Regions from separate parts of the Sphingobacterium sp. Ag1 genome, predicted to be linked through region 1. Evidence: riboswitches for the same ligand, from Rfam matches in the RefSeq annotation. Region 1 holds a riboswitch; each other region holds the start of a gene.
What was found. A riboswitch is a leader RNA that binds a small molecule or an ion and turns the genes downstream of it on or off. The one in region 1 is predicted to bind S-adenosylmethionine.
Positions count from the first base shown of each region.

Region 1 (6,334 bases):
TGTGTTGGCCCCCGGCAGGAAAAATAAGACCATACTCGGCATTAAACTGCTGAACAGGATAAGCTTGATCAACCACTCCGGCACCCACTCCTTAAAAATACCTTTCACTATTGCTGTTTTTTTGATACCGAGACATTTACATTCATTCCCGAAAGAAGCTGTTGAGCTCCCCTTTGCTTATCCAGCTCAATGCGAACAGGTACGCGTTGTACAATCTTCACAAAGTTGCCCGTTGCATTATCTGGCGGTAAAAGGGAGAAAGCTGATCCTGTAGCCGGGGAGATGGAAATAATTTTGCCATAAAATTTCTGATCCGGATAGGCATCCGCCACCACCTCCACCCTATTGCCAAGATGCAAATAGCGCAACTGTGTTTCCTTAAAATTAGCCGTCACCCAGGTTGGGGTTTCTCTATTGACGATAAAGCCCAAAACTTCACCAGCACTTATCATTTGACCTTTTTCAATGGTGCGTTTGCCAATCTGCCCATCGTAGGGTGCGCGAATAACGGTATACCCAACATCAAGCCGCTTGCGACCAACGGCTGCAGTCAAACGAACGCGCTCGGCATCAACGACACCTTTTTTCATGTCCACGTCGTGCACCCTTTCCTGTGAAGCCTGCAATTTATGTTTTAACGAAGCCAGTTCACTCTTGTAGACATCCAAAGTCGCTTTTACATCCTCCAGTTGCTGTGCTGTTGCAGACTTTTCTTGAAACAGGTAATTGTATCGATCATACTCCAATTGTTGTTTCGTTACACGTGCCTCACCAGCAGCAATGGATGTCCGCAAAGATTCGTGCTCTGCCTGGAGGATTTCTTTTTGACTATGAAGAACATTGATCTCTGCTGCTTCCTTATTGACGGATGCAGCTACCTGATCCGCCTCATATTTATATTCCTTATTATCAATAAGCAATAGGGTATCACCTCGTTTAACCAATTGGTGATCGTGATAATGCACGGAAACCACATAACCTCCTACGCGGGAAACAATGGGATTGATGTACTGTGTTACTTGCGCATCATTGGTGTAGGTATACCGCACGCGCATCCATAAGGTGTTAGCGCCCCATAACAATAATGCCAACAAGACAATTGCGGCCAACCAGTTGGTGATTCGAGTGAGTTGTGCTTCCACAACTGTTCTGCGTGATTTAGGTTTCATTAGATAGTACCCTTCAAAAATTCGATAAAATAATAATGTTTCTGTAGCGCAATATGTGCGGTTTCAAGATCAAAAAGTGTTTTTAAGTATTGCATATCCGCGTCTAGAAGATCTGTAATCAGCGCCGATGATTTAAAATACCTGTTCTTTATAATCCGTGCATTTTCCAGTGCCAGTGCCTTATTGTTTTGGCAGACGTCCTGCTGCTTGATCGCCAATTGATAATCCAAGAGGGCCTGTAACAACTGATTTTCCAGAATTTCCTCCTCATGATGGTGTTTCACCTGTTGCCGGTCCAGGGCTATTTGTGCTCCGCGCACCACATTCCTATTGAGATAAATAGCTGATATTGGTATGTTTAATTTAAGCCCTGTAATACTCAGATTATACCAGCTGGGGTTATAGGGATAAAGGAAAACCTGGGGATTGGCAAAGGTAAATGTGCTGGTCAACCCCAATTCAGGAAGATAATTTGATCGGGCCTGTTTGACTGATAATTTCTTCAAAACAACTTCCTGTTCGGATTTTTGGAGGGAAAAAGCATGGCTTCGCGCTTCGGCAACAAGCGTTTCATAACTGGGGCTTTCCACTTTAAAAGGCTCGCTCAAGGGGATAATCTCCGCTGTAATGCCTCCAATAAGCTGCAGTTTCTGATTTGCAGCCTGAATATCATGACCGATCTGAACGAGCAACAGTTCCCGTTTCGAAAGTTCTAACGAAATACGCAAAACGTCACTGTGCAAGACAACACCCGCCGTATACAGATGTTCAATCTCCTGGAGTTGCACCCGTTGATCAGCAATATCCTGCTCGATTAGAGATTTATTACTATACGACAGTTCCAAGTCCAAAAAAAGATTGCAAACCTCCAATTTCGTCTGCGCCGCCGCATTCTTCCAATCGATCCGGGCCAGCTCATTTTCCAATTTTTTGGACTCAATTTTCATCAGATCGCGATGCCCATTGTAGAGATTCAGATAAAAATCCAAACCGCTATCGTACAAGTAGTGAATGATATCATGCTGGGAGGGTTTATTTAAAAGACCTTGATCATAAACAGGCATATTACTCGCATAACTGGCAGAAGCTCTGGCGAAGATTTTGGGCAGCAGCTCCATGCGTTGCTGCTGGACTGCCACCTCACTTTCTTTGAGCTGCAAATAGGACTGCTCGACGTATTTACTGTTCTGGAGTGCTTTGTCGATCATGTCTTTCAGGGACATACGCAAAGAATCGAGGGCGAAGGTGTCCGAAATAGTGAATACTAACAATCCCATAGTTAGTATTCCTTTTGCCCAATAGGGAGGAAAAAAGTTCACGTGTGCTCTATTATTTTTTTGCGTTGCAAACTTAGACACTTATTACAACTTGGATTTCTTCACAAACGCCAATATGTTATGGAAAAAAGACATTTTTTCATCAATTCAAAGAAAAAGACCAATATCTGCCAAATAGGGTTTGCGCTACTCTTTTTTACAGCCTATAAAAAAAGCCTCTCAAATGTTGATTTGAGAGGCCTTTCGGGGATGGTATAAAACCAGATTATCCGTATAAAGAATCTTCTATTGCATTCCACAATTGTATTCTTTTTTGTAGCGCGATTTTACTGATCTCCTTCATTTCTGCCCATTTAACGTCATCGTCCTTCGCAAGATCTGTGATCATCTGCATGGCCAAAGGTCCGTGCTCGTCGCCGTCCAGATCAATATGACGCTGGAAATAATAAATAAAGCTATCCAGATTGGCTGTAGGGAAATTTGTTTTAATTTCTTCCAAGATAGAGGTAAACATTCCCGGAATAAGATCTTCACGCCCGAACGTAAAGGCGGCAGCAATTTTATGCACCTCACCTTCAGCAATCACTTCAAATGTAAAATTCAAAAAGTCTTTGATCCGCTTATCCAATGTCGTCGTCGCGATGACATCGAATATGTCGCTCGATTTTTTGGCATGACCGATAAATTTATTGACCAGATGAAGATCGGCACCCATGGCATCCATGGCGTCCAGATACATTTCAAAATGGCTCAAACGGCGGCCATCAATGTATTCGTCCGACTCCTCTGCCAATACAATTTCGTTGATCAGATAGCGTGTTGATGGATGCTCGCTCGCAAACCAGGGTAAAGTCGTACAGGTCAATTTAATCTGTAAAGCTTTTAGTAAAGACATAAAATCCCATACAGCGTAAACATGCCCTTCTGTAAAAGAACGTAGATTCTTGATCGTTTTGATCTTACGATACAAAGGGTGTTGCAATAATACCTCGCGTTCGGCAGCAATGTATTCATTAATTTCCGCAATTCTATTCATGGCGCAAAAGTATCGTCTTATCTTTATTTTTTAAAGTATTTTAAATGAGATTACAGTAGCATGATAAATTTACCGTCCAGCTATCCGCTTCATAACCAAATCAAAAACAACAACCTGCCCCCACTTTGACCTCCCTTGTACTGATTTTAACGCTCATTTACCCGTAAAAACAAAAATATTTTTTATAATAAAAAATAATCTACTATATTTGTAGAGTATTCAGAATTGCATGATGCAATACCAACCGAGTGCAGGCACCGCGGTGGTAAATTAATACGGGTTTCGACCAAAATAAACGTTGCAGAACGATTATTTTCCCACAAAGATCTGGATACAGTTTATGGTTTAATCCTTTAAATTTTTAAATTGTATGGCTACTACAACAAATCTTTACCAACACTTACTGGAAAAATTCAGTTATTATTCAACGGATGAACTCATACAGCTTAACAATGACACCATCTTAGGACAAGGCTGGGGATCATCAAAAGCTACCTTTAGAACAGCTTTGATCAGTACGTTCTCCAAAAGAGGACTGGATCTTTCCAACATCGTTTCTAAGGAAGACGGTTTTACCTCGGTGAAGCATGTCCCTGTACGCTTGGAACAGAATGTGTTGATCCCTTTACAGTAATCGTTATCACCGCCAAAAATAGCGCGCATCGAAAAGATTTCGTGCGCGCTGCTGTGGTTGGTTTAGGAAATTGCCGATCAGAAGAAGGCAAAAAGTCTTGTTATTTATAGTTTGGATTCTGAATCAGTATCCCTGCGCTTTTTTCAATTTCTGTTTGTGGTAATGGCCAGCGATAGAATTTATCTTCGAAATGATAGGGCACTTTACTGTCTTTGACCCCATTGAGTACTTCACCCGCGATATGCCAACGAATCAGGTCGTAATGCCGTAGTCCTTCAAAAGCAAGTTCGACTCTTCTTTCGTGGCGGATACGCTCGCGCATCTTTTCCTTGGTATAACCGGCAGGGAACCCTGGCATCTGAACCCGACTCCGCAAAGTATTCATGGTATCATAAACCGATTGATCTGGCCCGGCTATTTCATTTTGTGCTTCGGCGTACATCAACAACACCTCGCCAAACCGCAGTATAACCGCATCTTGTTGGCTCAATGTTGAAAAACCAAAAGGTAGGTTGGCCGGATCCAAAAATTTCAACACCCCATAACCTGTAGGCCGCGGATTGGACGGTGTATGGATCTTACCGCCGCCAAAATCAGGATGATCCACAAAAATTGTTTTGCTCAGGCGCGGATCCCTATCTTTGAACGGGTTGGTTCGGTCGGTCAACGGTGATTCACCAAAAGGCAAACCATCTTTGCATTCATAGGTATCCACCAGGTTTTGTAAAGGCGAAGCAGCAATCCAATCGCCTAGGTACATGTCCCAAGGGGCAGTATTATTCGGTGCCAGAAAATTGACCGAAAAGATAATCTCGGTATTATTCTTTTGTGTCGCATCGCGAAAGACATTTTCAAAAGCCGTACTCAGGGTATACTCTTTCATGATATCGGTACATAAGTCTTTTACCTCTTTCAAAATTGCTAAATCGGGCACTCCTTTGTCACCATAAGCCGCAAACAATAAAACCCGTGCTTTCAAGGCTTTTGCTGAACTGGCGGCCGCATGCCCCCCATTATTGAAATAAGGTTTAGGCGCTAAGTTGGCGATCCCAAAATCCAGATCAGCTCGAATCTGTTTTAGTATATTCTCTGCACTTTCCTTTGGCTGACGCTGATTCTCCAGATTCAATGAAACCAATACAAGCGGCACTTCGCCATAGATACTGTACAATTGGAAATAAACGAAAGCACGGATAAAGCGGGCTTCAGCTTCCATTTTCTTTTTCTCTGCATCGTTTATGTCTGCCCCTGCATAGCTTTGTAATTTCTCGATCAAACGATTTGCTCTGCCTATCGCTACGTATGCATCATTATAGATACCGGTTTCGTAGCCACCCGTTGTTGGATTTAAATTGCCGCCAACGATTTCGTTGACGCTACCTGAATTGAACTGATTATAGCCATTGTCGGTCAGACAGTCCCGAAAAGGCATCCCATAAGAGAACGTCTCACTCTGCAACGACGCGTATACACCGGCCAAGGCATTATCAAAATCCGATTTTTTGCTAAAATAGTTGTCCGAAGCAATCTGATCCAAAGGATTGAGGTCCAAGGCACTGTTACAGGAACCCAAAAATAGTCCGGATAATAGCAACGCTGTTATAAATTTCTTTTTCATAGCACTTAAAAATTAACTTGTACACCAAATGAATAAATCTTGTTTTGCGGATATTGCACGAGGTCACCATTTCCATAGCGCTCAGGATCCAGGCCCTTAAATTTGGTTGCAGTCACAAGGTTATCACCCGAAAAATAAACCCGTAGGCGGTCAATTTTATATTTTTTCAATAGCCCATCAGGTAAAGTGTATCCCAATACAAGGTTTTTCAACCGGAAGTATGAAGCATCCTGTATAAAATAGCTGGAAGCTCGACTGAATTTCTCCGGAGCGCTCCAACCCCAATAAATACGGGGCATTGTAGTCGAAGGATTTTCAGGTGTCCAACGGTCTAACCAATCTTTTGTCGGTGGGCTACCCTGTACAAAAGGAGTTACACCCCAGCCCGAAACATAAGATTTGACACCATATACCCCTTGTAATAGGGCCGAAAAGTCAAAGCCCTTAAAACTTGCACTTAGATTAAAACTATAGTTCAACTTTGGATCTACACCCGCAATAATTGTTCTGTCGTTCGCATCTATTTTTCCGTCCCCATTGACATCCCGGTACTTGAGATCTCCTGGCAATGTATTGTCATTAAACTGCTTAGGCGAACTA
Region 1 covers NZ_LBGU01000043.1:47,190-53,523, reverse strand. The annotation lists gene AAW12_RS17810 (beta-carotene 15,15'-monooxygenase) at 1-108, opposite strand, end outside; gene AAW12_RS17805 (HlyD family secretion protein) at 108-1,169, opposite strand; gene AAW12_RS17800 (TolC family protein) at 1,169-2,446, opposite strand; gene AAW12_RS17795 (DUF3050 domain-containing protein) at 2,712-3,482, opposite strand; SAM-I-IV-variant riboswitch at 3,693-3,786, shown strand; gene AAW12_RS17790 (hypothetical protein) at 3,853-4,116, shown strand; gene AAW12_RS17785 (RagB/SusD family nutrient uptake outer membrane protein) at 4,217-5,734, opposite strand; gene AAW12_RS17780 (SusC/RagA family TonB-linked outer membrane protein) at 5,740-6,334, opposite strand, start outside.

Region 2 (6,334 bases), on a different contig from region 1:
TAATACTGATGCCATCTGGGGTGCATTTTGGAATTTAACACAGCTGTGGTCTATTGCTTATCCGGACTATTACAACGACTGGATTCAGAGTCAATTGTTGGTCTATCGCGATGCCGGTTGGTTAGGAGACGGTATTGCCAACAGTAAATACGTTTCGGGTGTAGGAACTAATTTTACAGGTTTGGCAATTGCTGCGGCGTATAATGTCGGTATCCGTGACTATGATGTGAATCTTGCTTATGATGCGGTGCGCAAAAATGAATTGGAAGCGAAGGACCGTCTGCCTGGAGCGGGAAAGTTAGATGTGGGAGTTTTCGTCCGCAAAGGCTATTCGCCCTATATAAAAGATGATCATGGTAGTCCCGAACTAATAACCAATGGATCTCCTTTTGGCGCTTCGCATACCTTGGAATATGCTTTTTCCGCCGGAGCGGCTGCGCAATTTGCAAAATCATTGGGGCGTCAAAAAGACTATGTTAAATTTCAGGAATTATCCAATGGATGGCGCAATCTGTATGATACCGAGACGAAGTTTATGCGACCAAAGGACAGTACTGGACGGTTTATTTCAAACTTTAACCCTTATGAACCATGGCGCGGATTCCAGGAAGGAAATGCTTGGCAGTATACATTCTATGTTCCGCATGTTCCACAAGAGTTGGTTAAACTGGTCGGAAAGGATCTGTTCAATCAGCGGTTGGATAGTATCTTTACGGTGTCGCAGAAGAATGTGTTTGGAGGTGGCACACAAATTGACGCTTTCGCAGGGATTGAAAGTCTTTATAATCACGGTAATCAACCGAATCTGCATATCTCTTGGCTGTTCTATTTTTCTGGTAGACCTGATCTAAGTCAAAAATGGGTACGGGCAATTTGCAATGAGTTTTATGGTAACGATGCGATACATGGCTATGGCTACGGACAAGACGAAGACCAAGGACAGCTTGGAGCATGGTATGTCTTGTCGAGTATCGGCCTATTCGATGTCCGAAGTCTCACCACCGAGAAGCCCGCACTTCAGATCGGCGCGCCACTTTTCGATCGGGTAACGATACAATTGCCGAAGAAATTAAGAAAAAATAAATTTATCATTCAGGTGAAGAAAGAGCAGCCCAATAGTTCTATTGTTGATCAAGTTCGGTTGAATAATCGCCTGTGGAAAGGTTGGCAACTTCCTTTTGAACGTTTGGTGGAAGGTGGGATTTTAGATCTCAAGTTGAAAGGTGACTAAATATAAGATAAAAAAATAGCCCCATTCGGGGCTATTTTCAAGGTAGGTTGGTTTGTTGATTGCCTACGCGATTTCAGCAATAAAATTGCCCTCTTGATCCAAATCAGCTTTATGGGCTGCGATTTGTTGAAGATTAATATGTCCGATGACATATTTGAAATCTGGTGCGTAATATCGTTCTGTGATTTCACTGAAATTTAACTTTTCAATCAGTGTATCATCGGTGTATCTCAAATAAACCTTAATTAAATAATCTTGGCTATAATTTAATGTGCTGGATTCTAAATGTTTTTTATACTCATAGCGGTATCCATAGCGAAGAGCCGCGATATCCGATAGCACAGCAGAACCTGTTGGGTGGCCACCTGCTCCTTTACCATAGAAAAATTGTTCGTCTGCAAAGGCCGCTTTCACCAATACTCCATTGTTCTCATTTTCTACATTATAGAGCATGCTGTCTTTGCCTACTAGGCGTGGTAATACATAAAGTACAACTTTGTCGCCGTCGATCTCTTTTGCCGTCGGTATCAATTTGATCTTGAGATTCTTTTCTTTCGCAAAACGAATATCTTGCTGTCCCAATTTATCAATACCAATATTGAACACATCTTCTGGTTTGACATAGATACCGTACGCATGTGAAGCAACAATACATACCTTAAATTTGGGGTCAAATCCACCTACATCCAGCGTTGGATCTGTTTCTGCAAAACCAAGTTCTTGTGCTTTCTTTAAAGCATCTGTATATTGCTGATTTTCGTTGAAAACTTTAGATAAAATGTAGTTGGAAGATCCATTAAAAATACCGCTGACAGAATGCAGTAATTCATTGTCATAGTATTCTTCTAAATTCCGTATAATGGGAATACTTCCGCAAACGGCACCTTCATATAATAAACTGGTCCCGTATTCATGTTGGATATCAACCAGCTCTTCCAAATGGCTGGCAATCATTTTTTTATTAGCAGATACCACATTTTTCCCCGATTTCAAAGCACGAACAGTTAGTTGGTATGCTGCTTCGGCATCATCGATTAGTTCGACAACAGTATTAATTTCTGGGTCACCTAAAATTGTTTCGGCATCGGTAGAGAATAAATCTGCTGGTAGCGAGCGTTTTTTATCTCCGTTTTTAATGACAAATTTCTTGATCTCCAGATTAAGATCTTTGGTTTTGATGATATCGTAAAGACCTTGGCCTACGACACCAAACCCAAACATCCCTATTGTTAATTTATTACTCATATCTCTTCTTAAATTCTCTTATATATTATTTACTCTCTTATACTAATTCGTTTATGTATTCTTTTTGTTCCCGCAGAAAGCTGCTAATGATTTTTGTGAGTTTTTTTGTTTCGATCAAAAAGCCATCGTGGCCATAGGTCGATTCAATCTCTTGATAATGGGCATTGGGAACATGTTGCGCGATGAATTGTTGCTCTTGTGGCGGAAACAACAAATCTGTATTAACGCTCAGGACTAAAGTTGGACAATCAATGCTCGCCAAAGCAGATTCAATAGATCGTCTTCCCCGACCTAAATTGTGGCTGTCCATTGCTTTGGTCAGGAAATAATAGCTGTACGCATTATAGCGTTTCACCAATTTTTCACCCTGATAGTTCTGATAGGAGGATGCTTTATAATGATCGAGTTTTTCGTTATCATCCTCCTTTTGCGTGTTGGCATACGTTGTATAGTTGCGGTAAGACAACAGTGCCATAGCGCGTGCAACTTTCAATCCTTTAGCTCCACCATCAGGGTGATTGGCGTAAAAGGTTCGATCAGTTGTAATGGCCAGACGTTGACTTTCATTGAATGCAATACCCCATGGTGAGTGGACGGCATTTGTTCCAACCACGATGAGATGGTTGATGGCTATACTGTGCGTTACGGCCCATTCCAATGCTTGTTGACCGCCTAATGACCCCCCGATAAGGATCTCTATTTGTTTGATTTCCAGGTGGTCCGCAAGGACTTGATGTGCGTTGACCAAATCCCTCACTGTGAATTCGGGGAAAGATAGGTAATAGGGTTGTCCGGTTGCTGGGTTTACAGATAGCGGATTACTGCTATTATATGCTGATCCTATGACATTGGCACAAATAATATAATAATCGTTTGCATCAAACAACTCACCTGTTCCAAAAAGACCGGACCACCAATCCAGCACATCTGCATTGGCCGTTAATGCATGGCAAACCCAGATCACATTGCTGCGATCTGCGTTGGGTTTGCCAAATGTTTCATAACTGATTTGTAAATCAGTAAGCTCTCTTCCATTTTCAAATACAAAAGGCTCCGGGTGCAGATATATATGCTTACTCATTTCACGTTTAAGTTTTAAGCCGAAAAAATCTGATTATTTAATTTTATCAAAAGCTTGTTGTAAATCGGCTTTGATATCATCAATATGCTCTATTCCTACAGAAAGACGTAATAAGCCTTTGAAGACTCCGGCATTGGCTTGATCTTCATCACTCAATTGTTGGTGGGTTGTAGCTGCTGGATGAATAATCAATGACTTCGTATCACCAACATTGGCCAAATGACTGATCAATTCTAAGCTGTCGATAAAGCTATTGGCCTTTTGCGCTGCGTCACCTTTAAGTTGGAAAGAAAGTACCGCGCCATAGCCATTTTTAAGGTATTTTTGTGCGTTAGCGAAGCTCGGAGAGCTTTTTAATCCCGGATAGTTTACTTTTTCTACCTGTGGATGCGCCTCAAGCCATTTTGCGACCTCTAAAGTGTTGTCTACATGGCGTTGCACCCGCAAAGACAAGGTTTCAAGTCCTTGTAATAATAAAAATGAATTGAAAGGGGAGAGTGCTGGTCCGAAATCCCGGAGCCCTTCCACACGCGCCCGAATAGCAAATTGAATATTTCCGAATGGTCCGCTTTCACCGAAAACTTCGGAAAATACTAAACCATGATAGCCTTCAGATGGTTCGGAAAATTGCGGGTATTTTCCATTGCCCCAATTGTAGTTTCCGCCGTCGACGATGACACCGCCAATGCTTGTGCCATGTCCACCGATCCATTTAGTTGCCGATTCAACAACCACATTTGCACCATACTCCAGAGGTTTAAATAAATAACCTCCGGCTCCAAAAGTATTGTCGACGATTAATGGTAAGTCATATTTTTTTGCTACAGCAGCAATTTTTTCAAAGTCGGGAATATTGAAACTTGGGTTTCCGATTGTTTCAACATAGATTGCTTTTGTTTTATCATCAATGAGCGCTTCAATTTTATCGGCTTCGGCGTCTGTAGCAAAACGAGCTTCGATGCCTAGGCGCTTAAAAGAAACTTTAAACTGGTTGAATGTACCGCCGTATAAGTTGGATCCCGCAACAAAATTGTCACCACTTTCCAAAATATTATTTAAAGCTATAAACTGTGCCGCCTGGCCGGATGCAACAGCAACAGCTGCAACTCCACCTTCCAGTGCCGCAATACGTTGTTCGAAAACATCCGTAGTAGGGTTCATAATCCGTGTATAAATATTACCGAACTGCTTTAATGCAAATAAGTTTGCGCCGTGTTCGGCATTTTCAAATACAAAAGATGTTGTTTGATATATAGGAACTGCTCTGGATCCCGTAGTAGGGTCAGCGACTTGACCAGCGTGAACCTGAAGAGTTTCGAATTTTAAATTTTTGTTTGAAGACATAATATATCAGATTTTAAGGGTTCAAAAAGAAATTGCAAAGTAAAAAGAGAAGCATACACACCTCCTTGAAGGGTCTGTTAAATCTTTATCCAAGAAAACGGAAATGATTTTTAACAAGCATGGAAGTGCATATGCATACGCATTCGCATCGATACAATTGTACGATGGGTTACACTTTCGCTTATCGTGCGGTTCACTTGTGTTGAACCTGAATTTTTAATGGACTTCAGTAATTTAATAATCATTGTCTTATGTCATTTATATGCTCCAAAACGATATTGTTTTGGACAGGAATTGGCACCTTTTCAAACAAATTGAAGGTTGCCAGCGGGTCATTGAGCCAGTCTCTCGCCACTTCTTTATAAATCAAGACCTACTGATGAAGGGAGGTGTTGATTAGAAATCTTCTTTCGAAGACGACACAAATATAAACTCTTTTTTTATTAAAGCAAAAGAAATGCTATTTTTTAGTTAAAGGAATTTTGAATAACATGCCGATTGGCATCACATATCTTCCGATGAAACCGCAAAAGTAACTGTCAATCGGGTATTACGATTTCTTTAAATTGATCCGTTCTGCAGTTTGATTTAAATCTGTTAGAAGAGGTTTAAGCGCATCGATTCTACTATGGATATCATAGGCGAGGTGGCGATTCGTCTTTTTGCTTAACGATAGCGAGAGGCCCACCAAATGGGAATTGACCTGATATGCGAGTGCCTGAAAATGGTGAATATGTGACCAATCCATCCATTTGTGCTCGGGTTCTTTTTTCATTTGATTAATAGCGTCTGAAAACAGGGCCATGGCGGTCTGCGCCTTTTTACGAGCCAGTCGTATATCAAACGAACTTTGTCTTTCGTCCGACAGACGGTTATTGATGATCTGGAAATAATGCGCGTTGTAAAGGGATACCTCTTTTGCCAGCTGAACCATGCCTGTGCTTTGGCGTACAGGTATCAAGAAATAACCCGCTATAGCCAAGAATGCTCCAATCAGTGTGAAAAGTATTCGGCTGCCTAAAATGAGATTGATGTTCCCTTCGAACAGATTGAGCGCAATCACAATTCCCAAGGTAATGAAGATGACACTGACCATATAATTAGATCGGTTGAACAAAAAGAATCCGAAAAGACCCAATGCAGCTATGGTCAGGAGTGCTGGGAGAAAATGAATAGAAATTAAGCAGAACACACCAACTATAATACCCGAGAATGTACCGACAATACGTTCTATATTACGGGTTTTTGTCATTGAAAATGCTGGCCTGGCAACAATAGCGATTGTCAGTAAGATCCAATAGGTATATTTAAAATCCAAAAATAAAATACCGATCAATGCACCTGTTCCAAAAAGAAGAGCCATCCGAATCGCAAATCGAAAAAGCGGATTATTCAGATGGAGTTTACTTTTTAGATCAGCGAGATTACGTAAT
Region 2 covers NZ_LBGU01000041.1:243,974-250,307, forward strand. The annotation lists gene AAW12_RS15870 (GH92 family glycosyl hydrolase) at 1-1,231, shown strand, start outside; gene AAW12_RS15875 (homoserine dehydrogenase) at 1,295-2,476, opposite strand; gene metX (homoserine O-acetyltransferase family protein) at 2,514-3,557, opposite strand; gene AAW12_RS15885 (O-acetylhomoserine aminocarboxypropyltransferase/cysteine synthase family protein) at 3,591-4,901, opposite strand; SAM riboswitch class I at 5,157-5,269, opposite strand; gene AAW12_RS15890 (FUSC family protein) at 5,452-6,334, opposite strand, start outside.
Region 2: linked by a shared signal. The riboswitch ahead of AAW12_RS15885 (O-acetylhomoserine aminocarboxypropyltransferase/cysteine synthase family protein) and the one ahead of AAW12_RS17790 (hypothetical protein) in region 1 are both predicted to bind S-adenosylmethionine.

Region 3 (6,334 bases), on a different contig from region 1:
TACCCCAAACCACGAGTGTATGCCATTGAACTTCTTCAACCCATTCACCGGCTTTGTTCTTGAAAAGATCATTGGTGGCGAGACGTAATATGGAGTAATTGGTGCCAGTGGAAGTTGTTTTGATTAACGGGTCGTTTCCTAAATGCCCAACCAATTGTACTTTGTTGCGTAATGTGCTCATGTGTCTAATTTTTAAAAGTTTTTAATAATTCTTATTTTAGTTGATGGTCATTGGCTATGAATGCCCAATGATCTTAAGCAAAGGTGGGGCGGGGAAATAATTATAGTCGTCTATTTACCATTTGTATTCGACTATAGTCGATTGTAACCGTTTGTTGTCGTTTAATCTTCCGTTATGAGTGCTGTCGAAAAAGTCTGCCTTGAATGTGGCAAAGTAATATATGGCCGTTCGGACAAGCGATTTTGTGATGATGCTTGCCGGAACGCCTATAACAATAAATTAAATAGCGACCAGACCAATCTGGTGCGCAATGTGAATAATATCCTACGAAAAAACCGCCGTATTTTATTAGATGCGTTGAGTGGGGAGGGTATGGTGAAGATACAACGGGAAAAGTTAAAGCGGTTGGGATTTGATTTTAAGTTTCATACACATACTTTTTCCAATAACAAGGGGCAGACCTATAGCTTTATTTACGAAACAGGCTATCTGTTGTTGGAGAATGATTGGGTATTGATTGTTCAAAAGAAACCGCTGTGATGTTGATCACAATAGATTCATTTGTATTGGTTTAGTTTGCAGAACTGAGCTTGGCTTTTCTTATTGCAATATAATTAAAAATAGTAAACGTTAGAATCAATATGTAATAGCATACTGGGATGAGTAAAAAATAGGCGCTATTAAAGATATTGGTTAAAAAAGACGGTAGTGCAATTTTAAAAAAATCTGCAAGAATGATATAGCCGATGAAACTTCCGAGAAAAAATAGTCCAACAGCGTGTATTACAATTATTTTTTTTAGGTGCTTACTGTATAAGGCGTCTTTATTTTGTTTCGTATAACCCATAATTGCTGGGACCAATAACCCGAATAATGGATTGACCAAAAAGGTGAGCGATGCTAAATATAGCGCTTTAATACTTCCTGTTTGGTTGTTGTCGATACTGATTTGATTTACATTTGGCATAATGAGTTGTTCTAATGGTATTTCCAAAATTTGACTGATCTGTTTGAGACTAAATCCACTGATTTCTTCCGTGCCTTTTTCTATGCGTTGCACTGTTCTTAGCGATACCCCCGCTTGATCGGCGAGTTCCTGCTGCGTTAGTCCCTTACGTTTTCTTGCTAGTTTGATTAATTGATTAGCTGATTGACTTTCCATGGTTCAAAGATGGGGAAATAGTCGTTGAATTTTAGTGAAATTGATGCGACAATAATATGCCAATATCGTACTGAACAATATAACAGATTAATAATCAAAAGTTTTTGGAATTTGGTAAATATTTTGAATCTTTGCAATTCAATAGAGTAATTAATAAAAACGGAAGAATATGTTTGCAATATTAGAAAATCCCGCTTCGTCCACAGAGAAGATTCTCGGGAATATTCTTCGGAATACGGCCCTTTCCTAATCTTCTTCTTAATACGTTAAGTAACCTAGGTTGATATTGGCTAAAACGTGGCGCTCGAAATGGTAGTCCACTTTTCCAATATGCTTAGCTTATTCAGGAGTTTTAAAAATCCAGTTACTTTCAACGTTATCGTGAAAGCTGGATATGAATGTTATGTTTTAGAAAATTTTATGAATTCAGTAAATAAATATGTCCTTCAGGCGCTGGATAACTATCCGATGTATTTGGAGGAGACCATGGAATCCTTATCCTATGCGCTATCCTATGATGAGTCCAATACAATGGCGCTGTGTTTGATGGGAAGAGTTCATGCCGAACAGCTATTGGACTATGAGCAGGCAAAAAGGTATTTCCAGGAAGCTTTGGTGCATAATGTGCAGGCACTGGAAGTATATCCTTATTTCATTCAGACATTGATTGATATGGGGGAATATAAAGCTGCAAAAAAGACGATCAAATTTGCTTTGACACTTCCGGCCATGCCCTTGACAGGAATCTGGATCAAGAAAGCACTTCTATTTGAAAAAATGAGAAAATACAAAAAGGCATTGAAGGCGTTAAAAAAGGCTAAACTTGAAAATGTTGACCTCGATTTTTCGTCAAGCCTGAAGGCGATTGAAGATCGGATTAAAGGAAAACAGGAAATTAAGAATGGGAACGAAAAGGAAAACAAGAAAGAACGGAAGAACAGCCGAAAATAATCTCACCTTATTCGGATAACAGTTTTTATTTTGAACGAAGCCCAATAAAGAAGCCCTAGCTGAAATTTCAGCTAGGGCTTTATCAATATAGTTAAGAATTATTCTGCTCTTAAGATTTTTGCAGCCTCAACCATCGACTCTAAAGCCGCTTTGGTCTCTGGCCAAGCACGAGTTTTCAAACCACAGTCAGGGTTAACCCAAAGTTGTTCTGCTGGAACTACTGCTTTTGCTTTGCGCAATAGATCTACCATCTCATCTTTGCTTGGAACACGTGGTGAGTGAATGTCATAAACACCTGGACCAATATCATTTGGATATTTGAAATCACCGGCGAAAGCATTCAATAATTTCATTTGAGAACGTGAAGTCTCAATCGTGATAACGTCGGCATCCATTGCAGCGATATCTTCGATCACATTATTGAACTCAGAATAACACATGTGTGTGTGAATCTGTGTATCGTCTTCAACATTTGATGAAGAGACACGGAAAGCACGTACTGCCCAGTTCAAGTAATCTTTTTGATCAGCTTTACGTAGCGGTAATCCTTCACGGATAGCTGGTTCATCGATTTGTATGATTTTGATACCTGCTTTTTCCAAGGCTTGTACTTCATCCAAGATCGCCAATGCAATTTGGTAAGTCGTTGTCGAGCGCGGTTGATCGTTACGTACGAAAGACCATTGTAAAATTGTTACAGGACCAGTCAACATACCTTTAACCGGACGATTTGTCAATGATTGTGCATATGAAGACCAACGGACAGTCATATCTTCAGGACGGTATACGTCACCATAGATAATCGGAGGTTTTACACAACGTGAACCGTAAGATTGTACCCAACCATTTTGTGTGAATGCGTAACCAGCCAATTGTTCACCGAAGTATTCAACCATGTCATTACGTTCGAATTCGCCGTGTACTAATACGTCGATATCCAATTGCTCTTGAAGACGGATGGTGTTTTCTGTTTCTTCTGCGATTGCTTTATCGTATTCTGCCTGCGTAATAGCACCCTTTTTCAGGTCTGCTCTCCATTTACGAACATCTTTCGTTTGTGGGAATGAACCGATAGTTGTGGTCGGGAATGCCGGTAAGTTGAATTTCGCTTGTTGCGCCGCTTTACGCTCAGCAAATGCTGAGGTACGTTTTGCATCGTCATCAGTGATATTGCTTGTACGTGTTTTGACCTCTGGTTTGTGGATCAATGGAGAGGTACGACGGCTTTCAGCAGCCGCTTTGTTCGCTTCGAAGCGTTTTGCTGTTTCAGCGTCAACTTCACCTTCCGCTAGTACGGCTAAATCTTTTACTTCAGCTAATTTTTGTTTAGCAAATGCTAACCAGTTTTTTACTTCAGCCGGTAGCGATTGCTCATTGTGTTCATTGTCTAAGTCAAAAGGAACGTGCAACAGTGATGAAGAAGGAGCTACCCATACACGGTCTTTTCCTAATGCATCAACAGCCTGTTTGATTTTGACCAATGATTTTTCGTAATCATTTTTCCAGATGTTACGGCCTTCAACAATACCTAAAGATAATGTTAATGAAGCAGGAACTTTAGCCAATACCGTATCCAATTGGTTTTCACCGCGTACCAGATCCAAATGTAAAGCATGGATAGGTAAGTTAACTGCGATATCTTCGTTGTCTTTTAAAGCTTCGAAGTAAGTCGTTGCGATTAATTTGATATTTTTTGCTGCTGCAGCTAATTTTTCGAAAGTAGGTTGATATAAAGCTTTTACTTTAGCATCTAAATCCAATGCTAAGAAAGGCTCGTCAATCTGAACATATTGTGCACCAGCATCAGCTAGTTTAGCTAGAATTTGCTCATATACTGGAATAAGTTTATCCAATAAATCGATACGGTCGAAGCCAGCTTCTTTTTCTTTACCGATCAAAAGGTATGTGATAGGACCTAATAGAACTGGTTTAGTATCGATGCCCAATGATTTTGCTTCGTTGTATTCATTTAAGAATTTTTCGGAAGTCAATTTGAATTCTTGATCTTTGGTGAATTCTGGTACCATGTAGTGGTAGTTCGTATCCAACCACTTGGTCATTTCCATTGCAGTCACGTCGATTCCTTCTTGTTGGAAACCGCGCGCCATGGCAAAATATAGATCTAAACTGTAATTGTTGTCTACTTTATTCAATAAAGAATGGTAGCGAGCAGGAATTGCACCAACAGTAAGGGTTAAATCCAATACTTGATCGTAAAAAGAGAAATCATTGGAAGGGATCAAATCTATTCCAGCATCTTTTTGTGTTTTCCAATTGCCTTCACGAATTTTTTTTGCTGTGTCCAATAATTCCTCAACAGAAGATTTTTTAGCCCAATAGGCCTCATTGGCTTTTTTCAATTCGCGGAACGCGCCCACACGAGGGTAACCTAAATTGTTAGTCAATAACATAATGAATGTTTTTAATATTTCTTTTTCAACTATATTTCTTGCTAGAGAGAGAAGGACACACTAGAATTCGGTGACTTCGGCTTATCATTCCCATATCAAGTAGGGTAGAATTTAGCACCTTGTCAAGGGACAGGTTGCTAAGGCTTCATCGGGTCTATTCCCTCTGCCTTTCTCTATAAGCGACGCTAAGTTAGAACATTTCTTTTTGAAATGCAAATTTTTTATAAAAGTGCGTCAATTTTTTATATTCTACTAAGGATGAAATTGTTTTGTTCTTTTATTTTCATCCACGAATTCAAGTATGTCACGCTACAATACGTGTGTAGCATAAAAAGGGGAATGACTATATTTTTCATTCCCCTTTTTTTTAGCTTACCAAAAGCTTGTAACCTTTTCCGTGCACATTGACAATTTCAACTTTGCTGTCTTCTTTTAGATATTTACGAAGTTTACTGAGAAATACATCCATACTTCTACCCGTAAAGTAGTTATCATCATGCCATATTTTTAACAAGGCTTCTTCCCGGGTCAGCACATCATTTTTCTTTAAGCAAAGCAAGCGGAGTAGTTCAGCTTCTTTCGTGGATAGTTTTTGCATCTGTCCTTTGTAAGAAATCTGCTGACTTGTATAATCAAAGAAATAATCGCCAATTTCAAATTTATCAGCAACCACTTCTTCTTCTTTGTCTCGAACACTGCGTTTCAGCAAAGCATTGATGCGGAGCAATAATTCCTCCACTCGAAAAGGCTTGGTGATATAATCATCTCCTCCTAGCTCAAATGCTTCGGTCTTATCTTCCATCATCCCCTTTGCTGTGGCAAAGATAATAGGAACAGTACTGTTTGTTTTTCTGATTTCACGTCCAACTGTAAATCCGTCCTTTTTGGGCATCATGACATCAAAAATACAAAGGTCGTAGTTATTTTTTTTGAATTGAGAAATCGCTTCATCTCCATCCGTGCATAATGTGACGTCAAATTTTCCCTTTAATTCGAGATAGTCTTTTAAAAGATCCCCCAAATTAGGATCATCTTCTGCTAATAATATCTTTTGCATAATGAATATATTAATTTTCACCAATGTCCTTGATGCTGATAAATCAGCTTTCCTCAACCTTTGAAATTTTTTAAAGAGGAAATATACAAAAAAGGAACGTTTTATTTTTTAATAGGCAAAATTACTTCAAAGGTCGTGCCCTTATCTTTTTCACTTTTAACTGTAATTTTTCCGTTAAGCCTTCTCAGGATATCCTGTACATAACTTAAGCCGAGACCAAACCCTTTGACATTATGAACATTTCCAGTTGGAATACGGTAAAACTGGTCGAAAATCTTTTGCAGGTGATCCCGGCTCATCCCAATACCGTTGTCGGCTATGGTGACAACAATGGTATCGCCAACGTTTTTTGAATGGATGTTGACATGTAAATCTCCTTTGCTGTACTTGATGGCATTATCCAATAGATTGTAAAATACATTTGAAAAATGTAATTCATCACCGATGACAATATCCTTGGTCGCTGCAAGATCTATACTGAATTTGCCGCCAATATTCTGCATCCGTAGCTGCATGCTGTCCGTTACTGCCGAAACAAGATCATTGATGCATACTTCTACCTGGTCGAGTTT
Region 3 covers NZ_LBGU01000042.1:217,524-223,857, forward strand. The annotation lists gene AAW12_RS16980 (single-stranded DNA-binding protein) at 1-181, opposite strand, end outside; gene AAW12_RS16985 (hypothetical protein) at 356-721, shown strand; gene AAW12_RS16990 (helix-turn-helix domain-containing protein) at 753-1,343, opposite strand; gene AAW12_RS16995 (hypothetical protein) at 1,764-2,294, shown strand; gene metE (5-methyltetrahydropteroyltriglutamate--homocysteine S-methyltransferase) at 2,393-4,705, opposite strand; SAM riboswitch class I at 4,784-4,887, opposite strand; gene AAW12_RS17005 (response regulator transcription factor) at 5,073-5,762, opposite strand; gene AAW12_RS17010 (sensor histidine kinase) at 5,864-6,334, opposite strand, start outside.
Region 3: linked by a shared signal. The riboswitch ahead of metE (5-methyltetrahydropteroyltriglutamate--homocysteine S-methyltransferase) and the one ahead of AAW12_RS17790 (hypothetical protein) in region 1 are both predicted to bind S-adenosylmethionine.

Region 4 (6,334 bases), on a different contig from region 1:
TGGCGCAACAGATTTCATAGAATGAAGGTAGAAAGTAAAAAGTGAATTGGCAAAAATGTCAGTGACTATTTCGAAGGCATAGGACGCAAACAATTCATCCTGTTTACATTTGGTAAAATAGCTTTTTTTTGAAAGTGTCTTATTTTATTGGCCAGAAAGAACCTTCAGTTTGCTATCATTGCTGTTGGTATCTGCGAAGTCACGAAAGTTTTGAAGAAAAGGGCTATTTTGTACACTGATTTTTTGAAAGACTTGTTTCACCTACAGTATGGTAAGGGCAAAATCTTAACGTGCGTAGGACGTGTTTAACCTGAAAGAGGTTACTGAAAGAAGCTAACCCTGTCGTTTTCAGTGAAGTTTTATTAAATTATAACGCTGATTAAAAAAAAATAACTATCTTTGCATCCCCTCTAGTATGAAGCTCGGGGGATATGTTGAATACATAAAATAAAATTAAAAAATGGCAACTAAAATCAGATTGCAAAGACACGGTAAAAAAGGACGTCCTTTTTACCACGTAGTCGTAGCGGATTCTCGCGCTCCACGTGACGGTAAATTCATTGAACGTATTGGTTCTTACAACCCAAACACAAATCCAGCAACTATCGTTTTGGATTTTGAAAAAGCTTTGGATTGGATGAATAAAGGTGCTCAACCAACTGACACTGCTCGTGCTATCCTTTCTTACAAAGGTGTTCTTTACAAAAAACACTTGCAAGGTGGTGTGAAAAAAGGTGCTTTTGATGAAGCTGCTGCTGAAGCTAAATTTACAGCTTGGACTGACGCTCAAGAAGCTAGAATCTCTGGTAAAAAAGATGGTTTAGCTCAAACTAAAGCTGAAACTAAAAAAGCTGCTTTAGCTGCTGAAGCTAAGAAAAAAGAAGAAAAAGCTGCTGCTGTAGCTGCTAAAAATGCTCCTGTAGCAGAAGAAACTGCTGCTGAAGAGACTGAAGCTCCTGCATCAGAAGAAACTGAAGGTTAATTCTTTCATAAAGTATTCGAGAAAGCCGACTCAATCTTGAGCCGGCTTTTTTTGAAACAGCCAATAGGCTAATCGTTTGCCAAATCATGTCTCACAGCTAATCGCCAAATAAGAAAAATATGACTATTGATCAATGCTTTTACATCGGTTACATCAGTAAAACAAGAGGTCTTAAAGGAGAAGTACAACTGTTTTTTGAATTCGAAGAATACGAGAGTTTGGATATCGATGTTGTCTTTGTAGAAGTGAACAAAAAGCTTGTTCCTTATTTTGTTGATGCCATTAAATTTCAAAAAAATAGCACTGCTTATGTAACATTTGAGGATGTGGATCATATCGATAAGGCTCAGGTACTCGTCCGTAAAAAGCTATATCTTTCCAATGATAAAATGCCCGAGCGCGACCCGGATGATTTTAGATATACTGATTTAATCGGATTTTTAGTGATCGATGAAAACCATGGCGAACTGGGGCAAATAACAGATGTTCAGGAATTCCCACAACAATTTGTCGCCACAGTAGATATGGATGGCAAAGAACTGATGTTTCCGCTGTCCGACGATTTGATCTTAGGAATTGATGGCGAAGAGGAGATCATTGAAGTTGAATTGCCTGAGGGATTGGTCGATCTGTATAAGGAATAGGCATATCCCCAAGCTTATTCAATTGAATATCCTATACTTACTATTGCAGTAATTTCTTATCTTGGTCCTTATATATTAATATTACTATTGGCCATAATTATTAATTGATTTTGAAACCGTTATTACTGCTGTTACTCACACTCTCATTGTCTTCGTGTACTTTCTTTGGGAAGAAAAAGGAGTTTCCTGAAGGCAACTACCAAATGATATTGGGCTATCCAAATGATGAGTATCATAAATTAAAAAGAGAATCTCCCCAAAATGTGGAGGCAGATACCTATGGTAATGATCCTATTCTATACCGATCCTTTCTTTCGCTTCATGATAAGGACCAGTTTGTCATGGCGATCGATGATATTTTACTCTTTGGTAAGTACAAATTTGACGGTGATAGATTAGAATTGACGGATGAGAAAAAAGGTAGTGTCGCTTTGGATATTGTTAAAATAAAAAAAGATTTTGTTCAGCTGAGAGGTGATTTTTCACAGTTTAGCTCAGCACGTATACCCACTAGTGAAAGACTTTATATCAACTTTGCGTTAGATAAAACCCTTATCCGGGAAACGCCCAGTAAATTTGATAGCCAAGTGAATTTATGGCGAAATGCTCCGGTAAAATCAGAAAGTGAAAAGGAGATAAAAGCGAGGGCCTTGAATTTCGTAGATTATTCTATCGCTTATTTCCAACACATATCAAGTTCTGGCACCCATCACGATTATCGAATGGATGGTGTCGAATCACCAATTATTTATGCTGAGAATGGCATTGTGCTCAAGGCATGGGCAGATGTTCCCGATTCTTGGAAGGAATTATTTTACAACGAACAAGAGGCATTGGTCGCCTATCACTATTTATTTGACGGATTTAAATATGGATCGAAAGAGGAGTACCATGTTACAGGACTCTTATTGGTCACATTTTATCTCAAAAATTTACGAAATTCTTTGGCAGCTAATCTTTAGCCAATGTTCTTGTGGCATAGTCAATCTCTTCGCTGTCAATGATCCTCGATCGTTAATTCTACTGGTTTTTCTAGGTCTTTTGCTCTTGGTAGGGCGAAGAATCCTGTCGTAGCATGGACACAAAGCTAAAGTGACGTTGAAACATCGTTTATTGAAGTCTTTTTGCTGCTATTTTTGCCTTTTCGAAAAATAATTTTTGTCTTTTGATTTTTTAAAACGATATTAGCAACGCTTATAGAGAAAGGCCGAGGGACTAGACCCGTTGAAGCCTTAGCAACCTGTATTGTTCAAGGTGCTAAATTCTACCCTACTCCATGTGGGAAAGATAAGTTACATGTAGATAAACGATTCCTCGACGTGTGCGTTTCGATGTAAGCCAACCAAACTAAAAACAGTTTTTTAATGAAGATTATCGATCATATCCAGAATGCCAAAGGAAAAACATTGTTTTCTTTTGAGCTATTGCCACCGGCGAAAGGGCAGGGCATCCAAAGTATTTTTAAAACCATGGATGAACTGATGGAGTTTAAACCTCCTTTTATCGACGTCACCTACCATCGGGAAGATTATATCTATAAAGAGCATGCGAGTGGATTACTGGAACGTGTTTCCTATCGTAAACGTCCTGGGACAGTGGCGATATGTGCTGCAATCATGAATAAATATAAAGTGGATGCGGTGCCACATTTGATATGTGGGGGTTTTACAAAAGAGGAAACTGAAAATGCATTGATCGATTTGAACTTCCTGGGGATAGATAACGTTTTGGTGTTGCGGGGTGATGCACGTAAGGGCGATGCCGATTTTATACCAACCGATGGTGGACATGCTTTTGCAACAGACCTATTGGAACAGGTAACCGATATGAATAAAGGAAAGTATCTGCATGAAGACATTATCACGTCGGAAAAGACCGATTTTTGCATCGGAGTAGCCGGGTATCCCGAAAAGCATTTTGAATCTCCAAATTTCAATACTGATTTTAAATATCTGAAACAAAAAGTCGATATGGGAGCAGAGTTTATTGTGACTCAGATGTTCTTTAATGTTGAAAAATACAAGGAATTTGTAACAAAATGTAGGGACAATGGAATCCATGTGCCCATTATTCCGGGATTAAAACCACTGACAACAAAAAAGCAATTGGTGACCTTGCCAAGAATTTTTCATTTAGATATTCCAGAGGAACTGAGTGACGCTGTCGCGGCATGTAAAACGAATGCCGACGTCAGACAGGTAGGTGAAGAGTGGTTGGTACAACAGTGTCAGGAGCTGATTAAATTTGGCGCTCCGGTATTACATTTTTATACGATGAGTAATCCTGGTCCAACAAAGAAGATTGTTGAAAAACTAGCCTAACTCATAAAATGATAAAAAAGGGAGCAGATAAGCTCCCTTTTTTTATGATAATATTCATTGTGAAAGCCTGAAATAGGTTGAAAGTCTCGGCAGCGTGGTTTAGGTCGATCTCTATATTCAGCGTTGAATAGCCTGTTTATAGTCAGGTACTGGTGTTAAATAGTGTTAATTCGTGTGTCGGAGTCAGGATAACTTTTTAACTTAAAGTGCTAAAAAGGATTTTAACAATAGACCAATTGACCTTATGACGTACAATAGATTAAATTCTCTACTCGGTTTTGCTTGCGGACTAATTGCCACCTGTGTATATATCGCTACAGTTGAAAAGACGGTAAGCTGGTGGGATTGCGGTGAATTTATAGCCTGTGCCTATAAATTGGAGGTGGCACATCAACCGGGAGCACCATTGTTTCTTCTTATTCAGAATATATTTTCTAATCTCGCTTTAGGGAATAAGGGGCAGATCGCCTATTGGATGAATATAGGTTCTGCAGTTTGCAGTGGAATTACTGTTACCTTTTTATTTTGGACAATAACCGCCATTGCTAAAAAGCTACTCAACAAAGACAAACAAGCTCCTTTGTCAACCTACCTGCAGATCTTCGGCGCAGGAGTTGTCGGTGCAATGGCATTTAGTTTCAGCGATTCATTTTGGTATTCGGCGGTAGAATCTGAAGTTTATGCAATGTCTTCCTTATGTACAGCAGTCGTATTTTGGGCAATTTTAAAGTGGGAAGTCCGTGCAGATGAAGACGGTAGCGATCGTTGGCTGGTTTTTATTGCTTTTGTTATGGGGCTTTCGATCGGAGTGCATCTATTAAATCTTTTAGCAATCCCGGCTATCGCGATGGTTGTTTATTTCCGAAGAGCGCGACAGGTTAATGCGAAAGGGACAATAAAAGCTTTCCTCGTCGGAGTGCTGATCTTGGGGGCCGTTTTGTGGGGAATTATTCAATGGTTAGTCGGTCTAGCGGCTAAAGTGGATCTCGTATTTGTGAACTCATTGGGAATGGGATTTGGTACCGGAATTTTTTTCTCGTGCCTATTATTGGGGGGATTGATAATTTACGGTCTATATTATTCCTATAAAAAGCAGAAATATACACTCAATACAGCCTTGCTGGTTCTTTGTTTTGTTTTATTTGGATACAGTTCCTACACCATGGTCATGATCCGTGGGAAAGCAAATCCATCCTTGAACAATAATGCGCCGGATAATGTATTTTCTTTTTTAGGATATTTGAGCCGTGAACAATATATACGGGAACCGTTACTCAAAGGACCTTATTATGACTCGCAAGTGGTTGGCGTCGATAGTAAGACGAGCTATCGGAAAGATAAGTCGGAGTATGTTCCCTTCACACAGGTAGACAAATATCAATTTGATAAGGAAACCTTTTTCCCGCGTATCTATAGCCAAGATGGAAGCCATCAAGCTTATTACAGAAGTTACCTCAATTTGAAAGAAGGGCAACAGCCAACGTTTTCCGATAATTTTAAGTTCTTTTTTAATTTTCAACTGGGAGATATGTATACCCGATATTTCTTATGGAATTTTGTGGGTAGACAGAATGACAGGCAAGGATATGGGACCTATAGTGACGGCAACTGGTTGTCGGGGATCAGACCATTGGATAATTGGCGTTTAGGGGGACAAGATAAAATATCTCGATCGCAGGAGCATGACCCGAGCCGGAACACTTATTTTTTTCTTCCATTGCTACTCGGAATAGCTGGTGCGATCTGGTTGTACCGAAACAATAAACCTTATACCTTGGTACTGACCTTGCTGTTTGTGTTTACGGGGGTAGCGATCGTAGTTTATCTCAACCAAACTCCTATGCAACCCCGGGAACGAGATTATGCTTACGTGGGGTCTTTCTATGCTTTTGCGATCTGGATTGGGCTGGGAGTAATAGCATTTGTTCGGTTTTTCAACCGTTTTGTACAAACACGTTATGCTTTAGCGACAGGTATTTCTTTTGCGCTGTTGGGAGGCCCTATTATTTTGGCTCATCAAAACTGGGATGATCATAATCGGTCCGAGAAATCGTTGGCAAGGGATATGGCACGCAATTATTTGGAATCCTGTGCTCCAAATGCTATTCTATTTACCTATGGCGATCATGATACATTTCCTGTATGGTATTTGCAAGAAGTAGAGGGCGTACGTCCGGATGTTCGGGTTGTCGTGTTAAGCTATCTCACAGGCGATTGGTATATGCAACAGGCCAAACAACCCACGTATCAAGCGGCAGGGCTCCCCGTGACGATTCCCGCTGAAAAGACGAAAAAAGGCGTTCGTGATTATATCCCTTTCGTAGATAGACAACTTGACAATGCGGTAGATATACAGCAGTTATTGCAGTTTGTCACATCGGATGATG
Region 4 covers NZ_LBGU01000036.1:33,269-39,602, forward strand. The annotation lists gene AAW12_RS10815 (UvrD-helicase domain-containing protein) at 1-18, opposite strand, end outside; gene AAW12_RS10820 (30S ribosomal protein S16) at 461-982, shown strand; gene rimM (ribosome maturation factor RimM) at 1,102-1,626, shown strand; gene AAW12_RS10830 (hypothetical protein) at 1,737-2,588, shown strand; SAM riboswitch class I at 2,818-2,920, shown strand; gene AAW12_RS10835 (methylenetetrahydrofolate reductase) at 2,991-3,947, shown strand; gene AAW12_RS10840 (DUF2723 domain-containing protein) at 4,192-6,334, shown strand, end outside.
Region 4: linked by a shared signal. The riboswitch ahead of AAW12_RS10835 (methylenetetrahydrofolate reductase) and the one ahead of AAW12_RS17790 (hypothetical protein) in region 1 are both predicted to bind S-adenosylmethionine.